4 regions of the Clostridium sp. MF28 genome follow, and region 1 is predicted to be linked to each of the others. Evidence: riboswitches for the same ligand, from Rfam matches in the RefSeq annotation. Region 1 holds a riboswitch; each other region holds the start of a gene.
What was found. Region 1 has a riboswitch for cyclic di-GMP ahead of AXY43_RS20285 (hypothetical protein). Riboswitches for the same ligand answer to the same signal wherever they lie in the genome.

Region 1 (3,788 bases):
TAAAAAGAAATATATACGTATGTCTCTTTAATTACTAATATGAGTGCACCTAATATCCATGCATAAAGCAGCATATTTCTATTCATTATTTTTTGCATCATACTTGTCTGCTTTAAATCCACTTGGCTTTGGCTTACAGGCTTAAGAGTACCATCCCCTTGCAAAACTCTTATCTCATCACTTTTATCGTTGCTCTTCAGCATCTTTTCATAATTTTGCTGCACCACCGTATTCGTATCATCCTGCATAAATAAATAATTCTTATGTTCCACTATTTGAGGCAGTTTAACAAAACTCCCAATAGGTATAATAAAAATTAAAAGCGTTATAAATAGCATATAATAATTCCAAGTGGCACTAAAAGTTTTCTTAGTAAATGGCCTAAATAAACAAAGTATTAAAAACATAACGCTGCCTGCTAGTGACATTTGCAGAATATAATTTAGAATCTCCATATGCCTACACCTCTTTGAGCCATTCTTTCAACTCTGCAATATCCTTATTACTTATTTTCTTATTATTAAACAATGTTGCCATAAAGTTTTTAACTGATCCCTTATGCATATCTTCTAAGAAATTATCAGTTTGAATAGCCTTATATTCTTCTTCCGTAATTTTAGGAAAATAATTATTTAACTTTCCTACTTTAGTTACACTCAAAATTCCCTTTTCAGTTAATCTTGATATCAGCGTCATTATTGTTGTTACCTTCCATGAATTTTCTTTTGGAAGCTCGTCTAGAATCTCAGCTGTAGTAATTTGATCATTCTTTTTCCATATTATTTTCATTATCTCCATTTCAGCGTCAGATATCTTCCCTAACTTCATATTCAATCATCTCCTCTATATAATTCTACAAGGTGTAGTATTCATGTTTTTATACTACACCTTGTAGAATTTCATGTCAATATATTCCTATGAATTTTTAATAAAAAACTTATTAGCATATGTTTGTTACAATTCACAATTCACAATTATGCCTAGAATTCTTGTAATATAAATAAATAGACTAAGACCTGAACTTATGCATATAACTCGCCGAAATGAATAACATATTTTTGTTCCAGTTTCTAGGTAATTCTGATGGGTGATTCTAAGGCTATAAAGTTGCACCCAAAGTGCTAGCCTCAAAGAACAGGCTTTGAACTAGCACATTTGGAACAACTTATAGCCAAAGAATCACATCCATCAAAATTACCAATGAAACATTCCACAAAAATATATTACTCATTTCTATTTAGAAAACATTTCCTAGTTCAAGTATAGTTTATGATTGTGTTATCTATATTAAAACTAAGAGTACATAAAAATAAGCTGTTAAAAACAGTTAATGCAGGGCTGGTCTCCTTTTGCTTGTCCTAATGAAGTTTAGAACATGCGCGAGAAGATCCCCCTGCATTAGTTGTTTCAAATGAATTTTTCATAAATCTACTAAATAAACATATATGTTGCAATTCACAATGCACATTTCACAATTATGCTTAGAATTATTGCAATATTTTTAGAAATTTTATGAAGAATTATTTTTGCATTATATATTATTGAATTAATATATAGAAATTTTTATTTTCTATTTCACTTTCCATTTATATCTCGTTTCTAAAAATTCCCCTTGCCTATCATATCCTTTTATATTATATCCCATCTTGTTATATCCTTGTCTGTCATATCCTCCACTATTATATCCTTCTTTATCATATCCATATTTATCGTACCCGTCTATATTGTAACCTTCTGTATTAAAATATGTGCCATTTTTATGAACCCCTTTTTTATCAAAACCCTCTTCATTAAATTTTGTACCGTTTTTATGAATTCCTTTTGAATCAAACCCATGTTCATCATATTTCTTTAACCTATTAAAAAATAACATAAAGATTGCACCTCAATTTTAATTTATTATCTATATACTTATTTATAGATATGCCAAGTGAAATCTAAACCTATGCATATAACTCACCGAAATAAGCATTATGCTGTTGTTCCAGTTTCTAAGGAATTATGATGGATGATTCTAAAATTACAAGTTGCACCCAAGATGCTAGCTTCAAAGACAAGCTTTGAACTAGCATACTTGGAACAACTTCCAATCTAAGAATCAGAACCATCAAATTCCTAATGAAACATTTCACAAAAGCATAATTCTTATTTCTAGTTAGTACATATTTCATAGTCTAGATATAGTTTATAATTGGCTTATCTATATTTGAGCCAGCAAAAAAAGACCGACCTTAATAAAAAGGTCGGTTGCACTATTAACTCATCGAATATAAAGTGCCCAAGTAAATATTCGAATCACAGTTTCCTTATATACATAATATTCCTATTTAATGATTATTTTAACATGCAATCAATTAGGAATCAATGAACAAATAGCGAATAAAATGACGCAATTTTAAATTTCAACATATATGTTACAATTCACAATTCTGGCTAAAATTCTTACAATATTTTTATAATTATGATAACGGATTATTTTTGAAATATATATAAGCTATTAAGCATTATTGACTAAAATCATAATAATACCTAATAGCTCATTTCTTTAATATATATTTATTTATGTGTTCCTATATCACTTCTACAATATGCTCCTTCAAAAGTGACATATTTAATATTTTCGTAAGCGTCTTTTCTAGCTTCTTCTAGAGTTTTTCCAAGACCAATAACTGATAGCACTCTTCCACCGTTAGTCTTTAAAACTCCATCTTCTGCCTTAGCCCCTGCTAAGAATACCTTGTCTTTAACTTTTTCATCAATTGTTATTTCGTATCCCTTAACAAAATCTCCTGGATATCCTTTAGATGCTAAAACAACATTTATGCAGACACCATCATTCCACTTAATTGTAGTTTTATCTAGTTCTTCTCTTAATGCTGCTTCAATGACTTCTACTAAGTCACTTTCCATTAGATAAAGAACTGATTGTGTTTCAGGATCTCCCATTCTTACATTATATTCTAAAAGGTAAGTTCCTTTTGCAGTAATCATGATACCAAAGAAGATTATTCCTTTATAATCAAAGCCTTCTTCTCTAATACCAATTAAAGTCTTAGCCATGATATTTTCTTCGAAATCCTTCATCACATCTTCTGTCACATAAGGATTTGGAGCTAATACTCCCATTCCACCTGTATTTGGTCCTTTACCTCCATCAAATATCTGCTTATGGTCTTTACCTGATATGAACGGAATTATTGTCTTCCCATCAGTTATAGATAGAATTGATGCTTCAACACCTTCTAGGAATTCTTCAATTACTATCTTTTGGCCTGCTCCATTGAAGATATCATCTACCATATAAGATTTTACTGCGTCTATTGCTTCTTCTTTAGTTTCACATATAGCAACGCCTTTTCCTGCTGCGAGACCATCTGCTTTAACTACTGTTGGATAAGGACAGACTTCTAAATATTTAAGCGCTTTATTGACATCTGTAAATGTTTCGTATTCTGCTGTCTTAACGTCATACTTTTTCATAAATTCTTTAGAGAAGCTTTTACTTCCTTCAAGCATTGCTCCATTTTCAGCTGGTCCAAATATCTTTAATCCTTCTGTTTTAAACTTATTAACAATTCCCTTTGTTAAAGGATCTTCTGGCCCAACTATTGTAAGGTCAATAATTTCTTCTTTAGCAAATTTAATTAATTCATCAATATCAGTTATGTTTACATTTTCGCATTTATTTTCAATTGCAGTTCCACCGTTACCTGGAGCAACAAATATTTTTTCAACCCTTTCACTTTTTGCAAGTTTCCAAGCCAAAGCATGTTCTCTACCACCTGAAC
Region 2 (3,788 bases), 600 kb from region 1:
CTATAATATCACTTAACTATATAATTTTGATCTAATGTTAACTTGAAAATTGAATTTTATAGTATATAATTGGTATTATAATTTAGTTGCATAGGGGGTATTCAATTTGAAAACATTTACTACCGAATCTATAATTAATCACTCTTGTAAGAAAATATTTAATACTTTTGTAAAATCTGCAAAGGCAAACTTTCCTGACTTTAAAGAAAAAAGAGCTGTTGGAACCTATTCTAAGCAAAAGAAGAATAAAAGATTTAGGGTTGAAATAACTGCATTTGAAAGAGATAAAATCTACGAAATAACTGCTAGAAATAGAAGAGAATCCTTTATAACTAGATATCAACTTATTCCTATTTCTGAAAATGAGACTAAACTCATTTTTACTGAGATAGAAAGTGATAGAAACATATTTGGAAAAATAAATTCTGCATTAACTTCTTTACTTTTAGGTAAACGTCAACCTGATGAATTTAATACTTTTATAAAGAACTTAGAAAAATCATTAGCTTCCTAATCAACATATTTTAATCTTTCATATAGAAAGCATTGTCATTAATAAATTGTTTCTAATAAAAACTACTTTAACTTTTAATGACAATGCTTTTTATAATTCATATATTCTCCACTTTTATACTAAGTGAATTAGGAATAAAAAAACTTTATTAAGCTGCAGTATCTATTTACAAATTATCAGTGTGCCTAAAATACACATAAAAATAAGATAGGACTAGTTTTATCACATAGCCTATCTCGAAAACTTGTTGATATTGTAATATCTATTTTATATATTTATTTACTAATCTAATCTCCAGTTTTTACTTAGAAATTGCTTTTCTATACATTATAGATATAAATTTATTTCCGCTTTTATTTATTCATGTATTTGAATTATTATATTTCTTCTATTGCCAACAGTCTAGGGTTACTCCCCTCTTGTATTTTAATATATACTTTTGCCATCTTCATTTGTAAATCTTTTATTACTGTTTTTACTCTACATATAAAATAATAATCTTCAATTCCATTTGTAATTACTGCAACCGGATTGAACTTCCATCCCTTTATGCCATCTAGTGCTTTTCTAAGCATTTGTTTGTCTTCTATTGTAATTTTATCTTTAATTTTTAATTCTTCAATTTCTCTTAACATAAATATCAAACTCCCTTCCTATGAATATACTATTATTTTTTCTTGTCAGTTCTTTGTCAAACATCTTAATCATTTCTTAATATATTGTTAAAAAAAAATAACTAATAAATTAATAGTATTAAACGATATAAATCTGTCCCAATAAACTCAAAATATTAGGCAGCATGTGAGCTAATTTAACCGAAAAAAACTAGTATGCTCTATACTAGTTTTTTCAAATCTTTTGCATTACATAATAAAAAATCACACTCTTATTTATAAACAATGTGATACGTTAGCGTGATATTTACCTTAAATATGTACATTGGGAAATCAGTTTTCCAAAACTCTTCTGACTGATTGTATTAATCTTTCATTTCTAAATGGTTTAACAATGAAATCTTTGGCTCCAGTTTTTATGGCTTTAATAACAATATCGCCTTGTCCCATTGCAGAACATATAATCACCTTCGCATTAGGATTAATCTCCATAATTGATGATAGTGCACTAATTCCATCCATTACAGGCATTGTAATATCCATTAGTATTAAATCAGGATTTAATTGCTTATATTTTTCAATCAACACTTCTCCATTTTCTGCCTCATCAACTACTTGATATCCTTCTTTTTCTAAGGAATTCTTTAAAGTAACTCTCATAAATCTAGCATCATCACAAATTAAAATTTTGTCATTCATTTCATTTTCCTCCTATTCATTTCAAATAGGCAAAGACTTGCAACTGGCTGCCATCCTTTCAAAAGGAAAAGGCCCTCTAGCTTTGCGTCACAGTTTTTCAACTGCTTTGCCAATTTAATATTAAATTTAACATTAAATATATCGTACTTTTAAATAAAAACTTTATTTTGCTTATCTAACGTTTATTGTTAATGTAGTATTGTTAAACTTCCATAGATTATTATCCTAATTAGCATTTATCTACTTTTTATACAATTATTATCGTTACATTTCACTAAGTTTTAAACTTTTCATAATAATTCTTTTTCTTAATATACTCAGCAATAAGCTATATTTTTCACTCCTTAATTGAAGTGCGAAGAATTATCTATTACTATTTAGAATTATTTGATGTTAGCCTTCATATAATTAAAAGAAACCTCTTGAATGTTATTTGTTTCTCATTTAGTTACTCTCCATTCATAATCTTTTTTTATTTTAACCTATTCACTAGCCCCTTCACTTTAGGGGCTATTTTATTTTAAGATAAAGTAATACTTATCTATATCAAAATATGTAAAAAACTAAATCCTCTAACTATATGAATCTACAGTCAGAGGATTTTTAATTAATTATATTCAGAAAAGTCCCTTTAGTACTTAATAAAGCATACTTTCATAACCACTATCTGAATTCTAAATCCACCATTCCACTCATCTTCGCTTAGGCTAAAAAGTTATGTTTAATTTAACTTATCTGTTTATTCATAGAAATTTCTAGTAAACTTTTTCGTCTAATTCCAAGCCATAAGGCAATTCCTATGAGACATGAGAGTCCTTCTGTAGCTGTCATAGCCCAAATAACACCATTAACAGCAAATAGCAAGTTTCCTACAATCAGAATAGGTACAAATAAAACACCCCTCACCGCGGCCATAATATTTGATTTCACACCATCACCTTGAGCTTGAAAAATTCCAGTAAAAAATTCACATAGGGCAGCAAAAACAGTTGAGGAAAGTTGAGCTATAAGGGTTATTTGACCAATGGCAATAACATTAGGATCAATACTGAAGATGCCAATAATCTGTAACCTGAGTGCAAATAGAACTGCTCCTAAAGTTAATGTTAAACCAAGCATATACAATATAGTTTTCTTAACAATTTCCATGAGACGCTTTTGGTTATTTGCAGAGTAAGCAAATGCAATTAGTGGTACAACTCCCATTGCAAAGCCCATACCAATACAATCTACAATTTGGACAACTCTTTGTGCGATTCCAAATCCCGCCACAACACTATCTCCATAAATCATAGAATAATTATTGAATAGCAGGCTTATGATAACAAAAAATCCACTCATTAATAAAGCTGAAACTCCAACCTTAAAAATCTCACCATAAATTTCTTTACTTGGTTTAAAGTCCTTAATTGACAAGCTCTGAACAGTACTCTTCTTTTGCAAATAATATATAAAATACAAAACGGAAACTATATTACCACAAACAGAGGCTAGTGCTGATCCCATAACATTCATATTTAGAACGAAAATGAAAAAGGGATTAAGTATTATATTAATAATAATACCTGCTATGGTACCAGTCATAGAAATAGTGGATGCACCCTCTGCACGTACAGCTGCGTCAAGCGCCATATTAACAATGATAATTGGAGCTCCAATAACAAGTACCATAACAAAATTTCTTGTATATTGTAACGTTTCGCCACTTGCTCCTAAAAGCGGCAAAATAGAGGATAAAAAAGGCAGACATATCATCATAAGAATAATACCCATAAGCATTGATGACCAAAAGTTAATAGAACTAACTTTTCGGGTATTGTCTGTATTGCCTTCACCTAAAAGTCTTGATATATATGTTCCAGAACCTACTCCAAACATTTGTCCAATTGCCATTAATACTAATGAAAATGGTAATGCCAGTATCACTGCCGCCATCATTGCAGTATTATTAAGTTTACCAA
Region 3 (3,788 bases), 2.5 Mb from region 1:
GGTTCTATATGGATATCTGATGCATTTAGCTCTATTGAGTTCTTAAATAAGTACTCTACCATTTTTACAACCGGAGCATTCTTAACAGTATCCATTTCATCTATATTAACTTTTAAATTCTTTGCTTCAGAACTTTCTTTTGAAAGTTGTTGAGCTGCCAAGCTAACCTGCTGACTGCTATAATATATTTCTATAAACTTTTTTATATCGTCTTTCTTTGATATGTATGATTCTATTTCAAACCCAGTAGATATTGCAACGTCATCTATTGCATATATATTTAAGGGATCTGATAACGTAACCTTTATTTTATTCTTTTCAAATCCGAATGGTATCAGATTATATTTATCACATAAATTTTTAGGAATTATACTTATAGCTTTTTTATCAAAATTTATTGTATTTAAATCTACTTTTTTAATTCCTGTCTGTTGTTCTATTGCTTCTATTATATCTTCTTCAGTTATAATCTTACTATCGAGTAGTATTTCTCCTAGCTTCTTCCCTAGTGTCCTCTGAGACTTTAATGCTTCTTGCAATTGATATCCTGTAATTTTTCCCGCATTTACAAGAATGTTACCTAGTCTTCTTTTTTCAGTTGCCATTCTGAGTCTCACCTTTCCTATGAATTATATATAAAATGCGGTATAACACCTTATATTTAGTATAAGTTTGCTATTCGATTTTCACAAGTAAAGTTATTGTAAAAAAGTGTATCTTCACATTAACAAATTCCAGTAAATTTTTAATATTTCCGCCCCGTAGAGCATTGAAATTAAACTTCCTATTGCTACAAAAGGCCCAAATGCTATTTTTTCTTTTGCCTTCTTTAATTTTAGTATCAAAACAATTATTCCTATTATTCCACCTAGCACAATTGCTAGAAATAAGCCTAATAAAATTCCTTTAATTCCTAGGAACAATCCACACACAGCGGCAATTTCAATATCACCTTCGCCCATTCCTCTTGTTAAAAACACTATTAGTCCTATGATTATTGCTCCTAGTATTCCTCCCAGAATTAAATCTAGAACATTATTCTTATATAAAACATACTGTAATAATATAAATAAAATGCCAACTATTCCTCCAAAAATCGTGGTGCTTGTAAATACAAACTGAGTATCGAAATCTATAGCACTAATTGCGATTAAAAGAGATACCAAAATACAATATTTTAAGGTAATCAGATCTAATCCAAACTTTACATACACAATTAAATACAACAATCCATTTAAGATTTCTATAATAGGATATCTTATAGAGATTTTTTCACCACAATACCTACATCTTCCTCTAAGAAATATATAGCTAAATACAGGCACTAGATCTAGTGGATTTAAGTTATGTTTACAGGTTGTACAATGGGATGGTGGGAATGCAATTGATTTTTCTATAGGAATTCTATAAATACAAACATTTAAAAAACTGCCTATAACTAGTCCTAAAATACATATTAATGCATAGTCCAAAAAATCACCTCTCATTGTATATTTTAATATTATTTAACTTTTTTGTAAACGTTGTTGTGAGCAAATTTGTATTTTATTCTCATTTTTTCAAAAATATTTAATCAAAATTATATTAAGATAATAAAAATTCATTCTCTTATTTTAATCATAGTAGCTAAAGTACCTCTTCAATATATCTCCACTGTATTTGCAAGTATATTACAAATTCTTTAAAAAAATATAAAAACCGGCCTTTATAAAATATAAAGGTCGGTTGCACTACTAACTCACCATATATAAAGTGCCCAATTAAAATATATGGATCAAAGTTTCCTTATAACAAAATATACTTGCTGTCTCTTTTATTTCTTACATAACATATTAAATATAGCCAATATATGCCATAGTAATTATACCATAATGATCATTAATTGGTCTATCTTGTTTAAAACTTTTTTCTTCTAATATTATTAGCAATTATTTACTTATAGTCCTACATTTTTGTCACTTTTCATATAAAATTTTAGAATAATTGCCATATATATTTCTATTCCATAATACCATGTTTACAATTTTTTTACAACTATTGAATAATATTGTTAATCATGTTTTACATATCTACACCAAAAGATGTTAGTTTCCAATCTAAAAAGAATTAGAAAATTGAATTTACAAGAAAATGCGTTTTATTTCTTTAATTGTTTACCACTCCTTAATTTTATTTAAGAAAACATTTATACTCAATTAACATTTTCAATATAATTTTGTAATAATTGTTTGTTATAATAACTTTGTAAGATAATTTCTTACTAATTATTTATCCTTCTATTAATAAATATAACAACCGTTTAGGGATAGCTGTTGTACCAGCCAAGCTATCCTTTTCTTTTACAGTTAATAAATCTACAGGTGGGCAAAAAAAACACCTCCAATATCAATTAACTATGCATATCAATATTGAAAGTGTTATTATTTTAATAAATATATTATTATCCAGTGATTTTGCACTTTTACAGTAACTTAAAATATTTTACTCATCCCATCCTTCAGGGAATTCAGCGTTGTGGTATACTTCTTGAACGTCATCATCGTCATCAAGTAAGTCTAACATCTTTTGGAACTTCTTAGCATCTGCTTCATCTATTGCTGTGTATGTATCTGGAATCATCTTAACTGAAGCTTCTAAGAATTCAATGCCTTGTGCTTCTAATGCTTCTCTAACTATTCCGAACTCTTCAGGTGCAGTTGTTACTACAAATACTTCTTCTTCTGATGCGAAATCTTCTGCACCAGCATCCAAAGCAATCATCATTAATTCATCTTCATCTTTATCTTCTTTTTCAATGACAATTTCGCCTTTTTCTTGGAACATAAATGATACACAACCTGATGTACCCATGTTTCCGCCGCCTTTTGTAAATGCACTTCTTACATTTCCAGCAGATCTATTTTTATTATCAGTAAGAGTTTCAACTATTACAGCTACTCCACTAGGTCCATAACCTTCATAAACTATATTTTCATAATTAACTGATGATAATTCCCCAGATGCCTTTTTAATTGCTTTTGAAATAGTATCATTAGGCATGTTTGCTGCCTTGGCTTTTGCAACTACATCTCTTAATTTTGCATTTATATCCTGGTTAGCTCCACCATTTTTAACAGCCATCACAATTTCTTTACCTATCTTAGTAAAAATCTTACCTCTTTTTGCATCTGTCTTGCCCTTTTTTGCTTGAATGTTATGCCACTTTGAGTGTCCTGACATATGTTTTCCTCCTTACTTTATTCGTAATAATTATCTCTATTTTTATAAATATATATTGCAATTAAGTCCCTAAATCTTGATCTTATTTTAGCTCTTAACTTACTAAAGTTTTAAATATAGATTCATGTTAACAATATATATAATATCTATTTGTACCGATTCTTATTACAAGTTATTCATTTAATTAATTATTTTTTCTTTAAAATACAAAATCCAACAGCTATTATACCACATTTTACATAAGTTCACAATTATCCTATCACCAAATAATTCTCTATAAGCTTTATTAAAATATAACATTATATTACAGCCAAGTCTCTAGCTTTTTAACACAATTTTGGATCTAATCCATTAGAATTTAAATGAAAATTTATCATTATAGCATATATAAACCTAAGTTCTATGTTATAGAAAATTTATTGCTAAAACTACATTTTCACTTTGAAATAAAAACCTCCAGTAGTAGTTAATTATGAATAATAAATTTTATAATTAGCTTGTATTCTCATTCTTTTACGAAGTATCTCGTTGAGCTTTAAATACGTAACTATAGACATCGCAATTATTAA
Region 4 (3,788 bases), 2.3 Mb from region 1:
TTTGCCTGGAGCCAATATATCAACATTAAGTTTTTCATATTATAATAGGTCTTTGCATCTTCATTTAGATATTAAATGTAGAGTGGAGCGAAGAAATTATGAAATATGAAAAAGCACAAAATATATTGCCATATAATATAATTGAACTAATTCAAAAATATACAGATGGTGGATATATCTATATACCAAGAAAAAATGAAAACAAAAAATCATGGGGAGAAAATACTGAGACTAAAAGATATCTTAGTGCAAGAGATAAAGAAATTTTTAATAAGTATTCATCTGGAATGTCCGTTAAAATTTTAGCTGAACAGTATTTTTTAACTGAAGGTAGTATTAGAAGAATAATAAGGAAACAAAAAAATTCTACTTAAAATATAAGAGAAAAGGCATATTTTTCACAGTCATTACTATGAAGAATATGCCTTTTTTCAGTATGATTATAAACATTACAGATTTATTCTTAAACTTGGTCTTCATATTACATGATGATATCATTTATTATGAGGACACAAGGAGATGTAGAATATGAGTATTTTAACAATTGAAAACATGAGTCATTCATTTGGCGATAGAATATTATTTAATGATGTATCTTTTAGGTTATTAAAAGGAGAGCATATTGGACTTATTGGTGCTAATGGAGAAGGAAAATCGACTTTGATGAAAATTATTACTGATCAGATATTACCAGATAAAGGTACTATTGAGTGGAATAATAAATTCAGCATTGGTTATATGGATCAATTGGTTGATTTGAAAGAAGGAATTGATGCATTAAATTTCTTAAAAGAAGCATTTGCTAATTTATTTAATATAGAAAGTAAAATTAATAGTTTATATATTGATCTTCAAAATATGAGTGAGAAGGATATGGAAAAATCTTTAAATAAAATTGCTATTATGCAAGAAATATTAGATAAAAATGATTTCTATAGCATTAATTCTAAAATACAGGCAACTGCAGTAGGTCTTGGAATTAAGGAACTTTTGGATAAAGATGTTTCAACTTTAAGTGGCGGGCAAAGAACTAAGATTTTACTCGCTAAATTACTTTTGCAAAAGCCAGATATTTTATTACTGGATGAGCCGACTAATCATTTGGATGAAGAGCATATTGAATGGCTTAAGAATTATCTAGCAAATTATGAAAATGCATTTATATTAATATCACATGATAATGCTTTTTTAAATAATGTAGTAAACGTAGTTTATCATCTTGAGCACAAAGTATTAACAAGATATGAAGGGAATTATGATTATTTTATTAAACTATACGAAATACGAAAAGAACAGAGATTGATTGAATATAAAGAACAACAAAATGAAATAGAAAAGCTTGAAGATTATATAAGAAAAAATAAAGCAAGAGCCTCAACTTCAAAGCAAGCTAAATCAAGAGAAAAGAAACTTAATAAGATTGAAAGAATAGAAATAAAAAAAGAAATTATAAAACCTCATTTTAATTTTAAAACTGTAAAAATGCCAGAAAGTATAATCCTTGAAGTAAGCAACTTGATTATCGGATATAACAGACCTTTAAGCAAACCTTTAAACTTAAAAATGAAAAGAGGACAAAAAATTGCAGTAACAGGAGCTAATGGATTAGGAAAGACTACTCTGCTAAAAACCTTACTTGGAATGCTAAAACCTATAAATGGTGAAATTACTTTAAGTGAGCATAGAAAAATAGGATATTTTGAGCAGGAAATTGCATGGAATAGCACTAATTCAGTTTTATATGATGTTTGGAGTGAGTTTCCTCACCTAACTCAAACGGAGGTAAGAAGAGAATTGGCTAGGTGTGGATTAACAAGGCAGCATATAGATAGCCCCATTAATATATTAAGCGGAGGAGAGCAAGCCAAAGTCAGGTTATGCAAACTTATTAATGAATATACAAATGTATTAGTATTAGATGAACCAACAAATCACCTAGATATTAATGCTAAAAATGAACTAAAGCGTGCGTTAAAAGAATATGAAGGAAGCATGATTTTAGTATGTCATGAATCGGAATTTTATAAAGATATTGCTACAGATATATGGAACTGTGAAGAATGGGGGGTGCTTTAGAAAATAATATTACATTGCGGATGTAATTCTATAAGAATGTATAAAAAGAAACCTTAAAAATAGAGCGTTTAGTATCTATTTTTAAGGTTCGTCCTATTTATATATAGCATTTATTTGTGATTTATTGGTAAATAAAATTATGAAAAAATCCTAAGTCGAATTAATTTTGATTCTGCGTAGTTTTTTTCATTCTTGAATCTTAGAAAAGTACTTATTAGTTGAGATGCATTAATTTAAGGAGAACTAGTGAATTGATATGGTTGTACAGGGAAGTTTCGTATAATTAAAAATTTTCTACTGTAAATAAGAATAGTATAATCGGAAGCTAATGGAATAAATTTCGACAATTTATATTAAGCATTATTGATTTTTTTGCATGAATATGATAATATTTCTATATATTAGGTAAGTGTATTTATAAAAAATAGAACAATTGGAAGCGATGAAAAATTCTCTATATCTGGGCACTTTGAGAATTTGGAGCTAGTTGTGCAACCGACCAATTAAAACTTAGTAATCCATAAACATATTAAGTTTTTGTTGGTTTTTTATTTTTTATTAATCATTTTAATAAATATATTGTAATAATGAAATTATATTTAAGATCCTAGTATTAAGATAAGGGGGACAATAAAATGACGTGGCTTAATAATTTAAAGGTAGGTAGAAAATTAGCGATGCTTATAATTTGCTCTTTAGTAGGATTATTTGCAGTTGGAATAACCGGTTACTATTTTTTACAAACGTCTAGTAAAAGTATGGAGGTCATGTATAGTGAAAGACTGCTATCTAGTGAATGGCTTAGTGAGTCTAGAGTGCATGCAAGGGCTATATCAGCTGACATTTTTAGAATTATGGTAACTACTGATAAAAATGAAAATAGTAATTTAACAAAAGATATAAATACTCGTGCTGAAGAATTTAACAACTATATGGCTCTTTATAAAAAAATGAAATTAGATGATTTTGAGGCTGATAAGATCAGTAAGATTGATAGTAATTTAGCTAAATATAGGGAAGGAAGAAAAGTCGCACTAGATTTAGCCATTGAAAACAAAAATCAAGAAGCGTACGAATACTATGAGAAAAACGTTGAATCATATGCTGATACTTTCTTAGCTGATTTAGTTGAACTTGGAGAACATAATAGACAAATTGCTGAAAAAATAAACGCTCAGGATAAAGCAAATTTAAAAATTGCAACAGCAACATTTATAAGTATTGTTATTATAGCTTCAATATTAGCAATTTTATTAGGAATACTAATAACAAAACGTATCACAAAGAGATTAAATGACTTTGTAGTATACATGGGTTCTTTATCACAAGGTGATTTTTCTGTAAAGATAAAAGAAGAAAGTCTTAATGATAAGAGTGAATTTGGTGTTGTAAGTAATGCGATAGATAAGATGACCAAAAACATTATTGAACTAATAAAACAATTAGGAAATACATCTGAGCAGTTAGTATTATCATCTGAAGAGCTTACAGCAAGTGCTGAGCAATCAGCAGATGCATCAAATCTAGTTGCATCCGCAGTAACAACAATGGCACATGGAGCAGATGAGCAATTTTCTTTTGCTAATAGTACAAACAAAGTGGTTGAAAACATATCTAATAAGATAAATGTAGTATCTGAAAATACAAAATCTGTTTCATCGTTAACAGATAAGGCAAAAATATCAGCAAATGCTGGCGAAGAGGCTGTAGTG

Region 2: linked by a shared signal. The riboswitch ahead of AXY43_RS17760 (response regulator) and the one ahead of AXY43_RS20285 (hypothetical protein) in region 1 are both predicted to bind cyclic di-GMP.
Region 3: linked by a shared signal. The riboswitch ahead of AXY43_RS09580 (prepilin peptidase) and the one ahead of AXY43_RS20285 (hypothetical protein) in region 1 are both predicted to bind cyclic di-GMP.
Region 4: linked by a shared signal. The riboswitch ahead of AXY43_RS03325 (methyl-accepting chemotaxis protein) and the one ahead of AXY43_RS20285 (hypothetical protein) in region 1 are both predicted to bind cyclic di-GMP.

What each region holds. Positions count from the first base shown of each region.
Region 1 covers NZ_CP014331.1:4,629,445-4,633,232, reverse strand. Annotated here, with positions in the region: gene AXY43_RS20295 (M56 family metallopeptidase) at 1-455, opposite strand, end outside; gene AXY43_RS20290 (BlaI/MecI/CopY family transcriptional regulator) at 460-828, opposite strand; gene AXY43_RS20285 (hypothetical protein) at 1,571-1,873, opposite strand; cyclic di-GMP riboswitch class II at 2,233-2,315, opposite strand; gene purD (phosphoribosylamine--glycine ligase) at 2,557-3,788, opposite strand, start outside.
Region 2 covers NZ_CP014331.1:4,026,738-4,030,525, reverse strand. Annotated here, with positions in the region: gene AXY43_RS17770 (DUF3284 domain-containing protein) at 107-514, shown strand; gene AXY43_RS17765 (hypothetical protein) at 892-1,149, opposite strand; gene AXY43_RS17760 (response regulator) at 1,462-1,827, opposite strand; cyclic di-GMP riboswitch class I at 1,863-1,948, opposite strand; gene AXY43_RS17755 (MATE family efflux transporter) at 2,554-3,788, opposite strand, start outside.
Region 3 covers NZ_CP014331.1:2,159,785-2,163,572, forward strand. Annotated here, with positions in the region: gene AXY43_RS09575 (GspE/PulE family protein) at 1-605, opposite strand, end outside; gene AXY43_RS09580 (prepilin peptidase) at 720-1,472, opposite strand; cyclic di-GMP riboswitch class II at 1,711-1,793, opposite strand; gene AXY43_RS09585 (YebC/PmpR family DNA-binding transcriptional regulator) at 2,482-3,219, opposite strand.
Region 4 covers NZ_CP014331.1:787,665-791,452, reverse strand. Annotated here, with positions in the region: gene AXY43_RS03335 (CD3324 family protein) at 99-374, shown strand; gene AXY43_RS03330 (ABC-F family ATP-binding cassette domain-containing protein) at 529-2,076, shown strand; cyclic di-GMP riboswitch class II at 2,503-2,586, shown strand; gene AXY43_RS03325 (methyl-accepting chemotaxis protein) at 2,712-3,788, shown strand, end outside.